DNA from 2 places in the Companilactobacillus sp. HBUAS59699 genome. Region 2 is predicted to be linked to the other one. Evidence: a T-box and tRNA genes for the amino acid it is inferred to sense, from the RefSeq annotation. Region 2 holds a T-box; the other holds one or more tRNA genes.
The links. The T-box of region 2 lies ahead of U8519_RS03275 (valine--tRNA ligase). A T-box ahead of a tRNA ligase gene usually reads a tRNA of that ligase, here a tRNA-Val.
Positions count from the first base shown of each region.

Region 1: it encodes a tRNA-Val, which carries the amino acid that the T-box ahead of U8519_RS03275 (valine--tRNA ligase) is inferred to sense. The anticodon was not compared.

Region 1 covers NZ_JAYKTV010000001.1:24,111-27,532, reverse strand. Annotated here, with positions in the region: gene U8519_RS00150 (hypothetical protein) at 1-233, shown strand, start outside; gene U8519_RS00145 (N-formylglutamate amidohydrolase) at 247-1,041, shown strand; gene U8519_RS00140 (hypothetical protein) at 1,573-1,839, opposite strand; tRNA gene U8519_RS00135 (tRNA-Val) at 1,971-2,043, opposite strand; tRNA gene U8519_RS00130 (tRNA-Glu) at 2,050-2,121, opposite strand; gene U8519_RS00125 (DNA-3-methyladenine glycosylase) at 2,248-2,871, shown strand; gene U8519_RS00120 (heavy metal translocating P-type ATPase) at 2,866-3,422, opposite strand, start outside.
Region 2 covers NZ_JAYKTV010000001.1:652,683-656,104, forward strand. Annotated here, with positions in the region: gene U8519_RS03275 (valine--tRNA ligase) at 1-1,555, opposite strand, end outside; T-box leader at 1,592-1,784, opposite strand; gene thiI (tRNA uracil 4-sulfurtransferase ThiI) at 1,826-3,043, opposite strand; gene U8519_RS03285 (cysteine desulfurase family protein) at 3,053-3,422, opposite strand, start outside.

The DNA of each region.
Region 1 (3,422 bases), 630 kb from region 2:
ATGTCGCCACTGTTCTGATCGATTACTTTGAGGGCGCACGCACTGACTACATTCAATTAGTAACACTTGCCGGCCTGACTTTGATATTATTCTTATTAGGATACATCAGCGCAATCACTTCGATCACAATCGTAGTTTTCGTAGTGGTTTCAGCATTATTAAAACAATTTAAACATTTATCTACATCTAATTTATTCTATCGAGTAATTGGAAACTTCCTATTATTAATCTGAAATGAGGTCTTAGATGCAAACAACCAAACCAAACTTTGATTGCTTCAACACTAACTCCAACGAGTATCCCGTTATCTTTAGTTTCCCACACAGTGGGACATTTGTTCCTGAAGATATTAAACGATCATTAAGGAAAGATATACCATTAACTAACAGCGATTGGTTCTTGAAAGAACTATACAGTTTCATTCCTGAATTAGGTTTCACTACTATTCAGAACAATATCAGTCGTTACGTTGCTGATCCAAACTTAGAAAATATTGAACTCGATAACAATTATCGAAACGTTATTCACCAAACAAATTCCTTTGGTCAGTCACTGTACAACGAGTCACTGAGTAAAGAGCAAATCGAACAGAGAATTTTAAATTTTTATCAACCCTATCACGACAAACTACAACAACTTATTGATAATAAATTGGAAGTCTTCGACGAAATATATTTAATCGACCTTCACAGTTTCTCACATTATCCCGGTTTTGAAATGATGTCTCCGGCTGATTTTGTGATCGGTAATGATTACGACAGTACTTCATCTAGTCAGATCAAAAACTGGCTTGCTAATGAGTTGAAACAAAGGAAATACACTGTTTCTGATAATTTCCCATTTACTGGTGGTCATATTACTAAGCATTATGGAGCTAGGAACAATATTCACACTCTCCACTTAGAAATTCGATACAATCGCTATATAGCCGATCGAGATTTTACTGCTGAAGAAGTAACTTCCTATGATCCTGAATTGTTCAGAGTTACTCAGGAAGATTTGTATAAAATAACTGAACTGCTTAAGGCTAAGCTTCATTAGTTTGTTTGTTTGCTTTTGGATGCCGCTGACGATGATCAACAATTCCATCTGCCCTAGGACCGGCTTAAGTCTTCGTCTTAAGCCTCGCTCGAAAGCCTGTAGTCTTTCGAGTCGTCCAGTGTTCTAAGCGATAAATCGCTTAGAACACGATTACGGCGGATTCCATTGTTGACCATCGTCAGCTAAATTTGTATTATTTCTAGTCCAAATAGTATCTATCTGACAGTAGTGTAATAATTGAGTTTTATATTTTAGAAACTAAAACAGCATATTATGACAAGTAGATGGGAATTTATGTCCCATTGTCATAATATGCTGTTTTTTGTAGTGGATAAGTAGAGCCGGAGGTCAGCAGTAATGGAATCCGTGGCAAAAGTGGTGTTAATGCGGCGATCTTCCGCATTTACAGCACTGGACGTCTTGATTGATTTGCGTTTTTTGCAAAGCAATCCAAGCGAGGTATGAGACCACTTTTTGGCTCAGACCGGTCCTGCCACAGATGGAATTACTGCTGACCGGAGGCGGAAAACTCTAAATATGTTTCAAATAATAAAACTCCTCTTCAGTCAACTTACCTGATTCAGACTTTTTAATATACTCACGAACTGTTTTTTGATGTTCAATCTTTAATTTTTTCTTTAAGCGAAGGTTCTTCATGAATCCGTAAGCCACGATCGAGACCGGAATCATTTCTAATAAAACGGTTGATGGAATAAGCCATGGCTTTTCATTAATTAAATTAAAGAACTTTTCTTTATCTTCTGCCGATGGTATTGATGGACAATGATGTTTTAACATTTCTATCGCACTCCTATTCCTAGAACTTAAAATTACTATCATAATAACCTATCTAAAAAATTATGTCATGAAATTGAGTGCAAAAAAAGAACTAGGACTCACTGTCCTAGTTCTAAATGTTTACTATTCGATGGAGGATACAGGGATCGAACCTGTGACCTCCTGCTTGTAAGGCAGATGCTCTCCCAGCTGAGCTAATCCTCCAAATAGTGACCCGTACGGGATTTGAACCCATGTTACCGCCGTGAAAGGGCGGTGTCTTAACCACTTGACCAACGGGTCATAACTCGTCAAGAAACCGTACATTTACGTATCCCTTTCTCAAGCACAAAAAATATTATATATTAGATACATAGACGTGACAAGTCTTTTTTCAAGTTTTTATAAAAAAATTGTTGGAGGTACACTTTGAACGTACAAAATTACTTTGAAAATGGCGAAACAATGGACATCGCCAAAGATATGCTGGGGCACACTTTTACCTATAATTCTGAACAAGGAAAGTTTTCTGGAATCATAGTCGAAACAGAAGCCTATCTTGGACCAATTGATATGGCTGCTCACAGTTATGATGGTCGTCATACTCCTTCGAATGATCCACTCTATCAAGCAGGTGGCACAATTTATATTTATTCGATCCACAGCTGGTTGGATATGGATATCAGTGTTCAAAAAGCTGGAACTCCCAATGGAATTTTAATTAGAGGATTACAACCGATTGACGGGATCGAAATGATGGAAGAAAATCGTCACCAAACTGGTTTCAACGTCTCCAATGGCCCTGCCAAATGGATCCGATCGTTTGGCATTCGTGATAAGGAATTATCAGGCACTATGCTTAATTCAGGCAATTTTATTTTTTCAGACAAAAAAGTCCAGACCCCTAAGAATATTCTGGCAACACCAAGAATCGGTGTCCCAAACAAGGAGCCTTGGACTTCTAAAAAAATGCGTTTTATCGTTGAAGGAAATCCCTACGTATCTAAAATGTACAAACGAGATATGAACCTGGACACTTACGGATGGTTATAATTTATCACTTCTAGCACGCAATGAATAAAGGATCGTAACGGTATCAACTACCTCTTGCAACATTGCACCGATAATCGTCGGAATCAATCCGAAACCTGCGATGATCATCAACATGATACAAATAAAAATACCGATCAGTACTGCTTCACGTGCCACTTTTAAAGTATCACGCGAAATTTTAACAACATCGCCAACCTTACTCAAATCATCTTTCAAAATTACCGCATCAGCTGATTCACTGGCGGCGTTAGCACCTTTATAACCCATGGCGATACCAGCATCTGCTAAAGCCAAAGCTGGAGCATCATTTACTCCATCGCCAACCATGATTGTTGGATGGTAGTCAGCATCTAGATTTTGAACGATCTTAACCTTATCCTCCGGCAAACTACTTGGAAAGGTTTGTGTTATACCCACTTCAGAAGCAACCAAATCGGCTGCTTCTTTTTTGTCGCCAGTAATCATCAAGATATTATTGATTCCAAAATCTTTTAATCTCTGAATAGTCGATCTCGATTCAGGTCTGATTTGATCCATCAAACTGTAGACAC
Region 2 (3,422 bases):
CATCACGAATTAAACCGTGAATAACAACGTGTTCGAATGGACGTTTACCGGTGAACTTCAAACTTTGGAAAATCATTCTTGATACCCAGAAGAAGATGATATCGTAACCGGTAACTAGAGTATCGGTTGGGAAATAACGTTTGAAGTCGTATGAATTTTCATCAGGCCAACCCATAGTTGAAAATGGCCATAGAGCACTTGAGAACCAAGTATCTAGAACATCACTCTCTTGTGTCCAGTTTTCAATATCTTTAGGAGCTTCTTCACCGACATACATCTTGCCAGTCTCTTTGTTATACCATGCAGGTATTTGATGTCCCCACCACAATTGACGTGAGATAACCCAATCATGAACATTATCCATCCATTGTTTGAAGGTATCTTCGAAACGATCAGGAACAAATTTTACTTTATTGTCGCCTTCTTGGTTCTTAAGAGCCATTTCAGCAAGTGGCTTCATCTTAACAAACCATTGAGTTGATAATCTTGGTTCAACCTGAGCGTTTGAACGTTCTGAATGTCCAACACTGTGAACGATTGGTTCAACATTTAGCATGTAGCCGCCATCTTCGAGGTCCTTAACAATAGCCTTACGGGCGTCAAAACGATCCATGCCATTGTACTTACCAGCATTCTCATTCATTGTACCGTCAGCGTTCATAGTATTGATACGTTGTAAGTCGTGACGATTACCAACCAAGAAGTCGTTAGGGTCATGGGCAGGTGTGATCTTAACCATACCAGTACCGAACTCTTTATCAACATAGTGGTCTGTAATGATTGGAACTTTACGGTCAACTAGAGGAACGATTACTTCCTTGCCAACAATGTCCTTATATCTCTCATCACTTGGGTTAACTGCGATAGCAATATCACCAAACATTGTTTCAGGACGTGTGGTAGCAATTTCAATGTAACCTGATCCATCAGCATATGGGTATTTAACATGATAAAAAGCACCCTTGTCATCCTTATGGATAACTTCAATATCAGAAAGTGCTGTTTGAAGTTCTGGATCCCAGTTAATGATGTATTCACCACGATAGATCAAACCTTCGTTATACAATTTAACGAAGACCTTACGAACAGCCTTTGATAAACCTTCATCCAAGGTGAATCTCTCACGAGAATAATCCAATGAAAGTCCTAATTTACCCCATTGTGCTTTGATAATTGAAGCAAACTCGTCTTTCCACTTCCAAACTTCGTCGACAAATTTTTCACGTCCAAGATCATATCTGGAAATACCTTGTTCACGTAGTTTAGCTTCAACCTTAGCTTGTGTAGCAATACCGGCATGATCCATACCTGGTAGATACAAAGTATCGTAACCTTGCATACGCTTGTAACGAATCAAAGTATCTTGAATCGTTGTGTCCCAAGCATGACCCAAATGCAACTTACCAGTAACATTTGGTGGTGGGATAACGATTGAATAAGGCTTTGCCTTTTTGTCACCAGAAGGTTTGAAGACATCTTCATCAAGCCATGCTTGATAACGACCTTCTTCGACTTCTTTTGGATTATATTTAGTATCCATGTCGATTTCTCTCATAAAATTTCCTCCATAAAATAAAAAAGCATTCGTCCTATATAGGACGAATGCTCGCGGTACCACCTAAATTGAGAATCCATTATTAGACTCTCCTCTCAACAGATAACGGTGGCCCGATCAATATTTTGATAGCTCACAGGTAACAATCGAAGTCTCTGGCCGTGCAATTCTCAGCTAACATGCACTCTCTGAAGCCATTAAATTCAACACTCCTGCTCAAAGCTGTTGATTTGATAATAAAACATATTTCACAAAACGTCAATTATAATTTTATAGCAAACTGCTGATATCTTCTTGTTGCTGTTCCATGAAGTGATCTCCATGTTCAATAGTTGTGATCTTAACTCCAGCTAATGAACGTTCGATCAAGCCGTCAATATCAAGTGAACTTTCAAATTTACGAGTCTTCTCGATACTAGGACGTGTCTTAGGACTTGGTGGAGCAAAGACCGTACAACAGTCCTCAAATGGTTGAATGGATAAATTGAATGTATCAATGTTTTCAGCCAAACGGATAATTTCAGTCTTATCCATAGTAGCAACTGGGCGCAAAATTGGTGTAGTTGTAACATCATTGATGGCAGCCATACTCTCAAGGGTTTGAGATGCTACTTGTCCAACGGCTTCACCATTAAAGATGGCCAAACCATGCTCTTTTTCACGCAACATGTCAGTTAATCTCAACATGAAGCGGCGTTGAATCGTCATTAAGTATCCTTCTGGAACGGATGACTTGATTGTTTCTTGGATCTCTGCAAATGGTACTTCAATAAACTTGATATTACCACCAAAAACAGTCAACTTACTAGTTAATTCCTTAGCCTTGTTCAAAGCTTGTTCTGAAGTATAAGGTGGACTGAAGAAATGAACCATTTCAATATCAACCCCACGCTTCATTGCAAGATAACCAGCAACAGGTGAATCGATCCCACCTGACAGCATCAACATAGCTTTTCCGGCAGTACCAACTGGCAAACCACCGGCACCTTTGATAGTTAAGTATGAGAGATAAATACCATCTTGACGAACTTCAACTGAGATCTTGATGTCAGGACGCTTCATCTCAACATCGATTCCAGGAAATTCATCACAGATTGCATCCCCTAATTGGAGATTAACTTGGTTAGTATCGAGTTTATATGTATGGTCTGAACGTTTAGTTCCCACCTTAAAACTCATACCAGGCTTATATGCTTCATGCATCATTTCAATAGCCTTAGCTTTGACATCCTCAAAGTCCTTTGAGACTTTAACACTCAACGAAAAAGTTTGAATACCAAAAACATTCTTGAGTTTTTCCATGATTGGCTTAGCATCTTCACCATTCAACTGGATATGCAGACGATCACGATGTGGTCTCATAACTAAGTTAGGGTAATCTTTTAACACCTTGGCAACATTACCGTGTAGACGATCGATGAAGCTCTTACGGTTCTTACCCTTTGTTGATAATTCGCCGTAGCGAACCATAATTTCAGTATATTCCATTAAATTCTCCTAATTTAAAATTTGGAAATGATCATGTATTTCATCCAAATTCTTAATAAATTCTTTCATTTCAGCTTCAGTATTGTTCTCATCAAGACTGACACGAACGGCACTTGTAGCAATTTTCTCTGGTGTGCTCATTGCCTTTAAGGTACTTGATTCTAGTCCCTTTTTAGATGAACATGCACTTGTAGTTGAGATATAAATGTCGCGATCTTCGAAAGTATGCACAACTGTTTCACCACGAACTCCATCAATTGTGAAACAAATAATGTGTGGAGCAAAGTCGTCAGCTACTTTGGAGAAAACGTGCGTATTTGGCAGACTTTGAATGTGTTCGATCAACTCAGTCTTGAGTTTAGTCATCTTATCAGCCTTT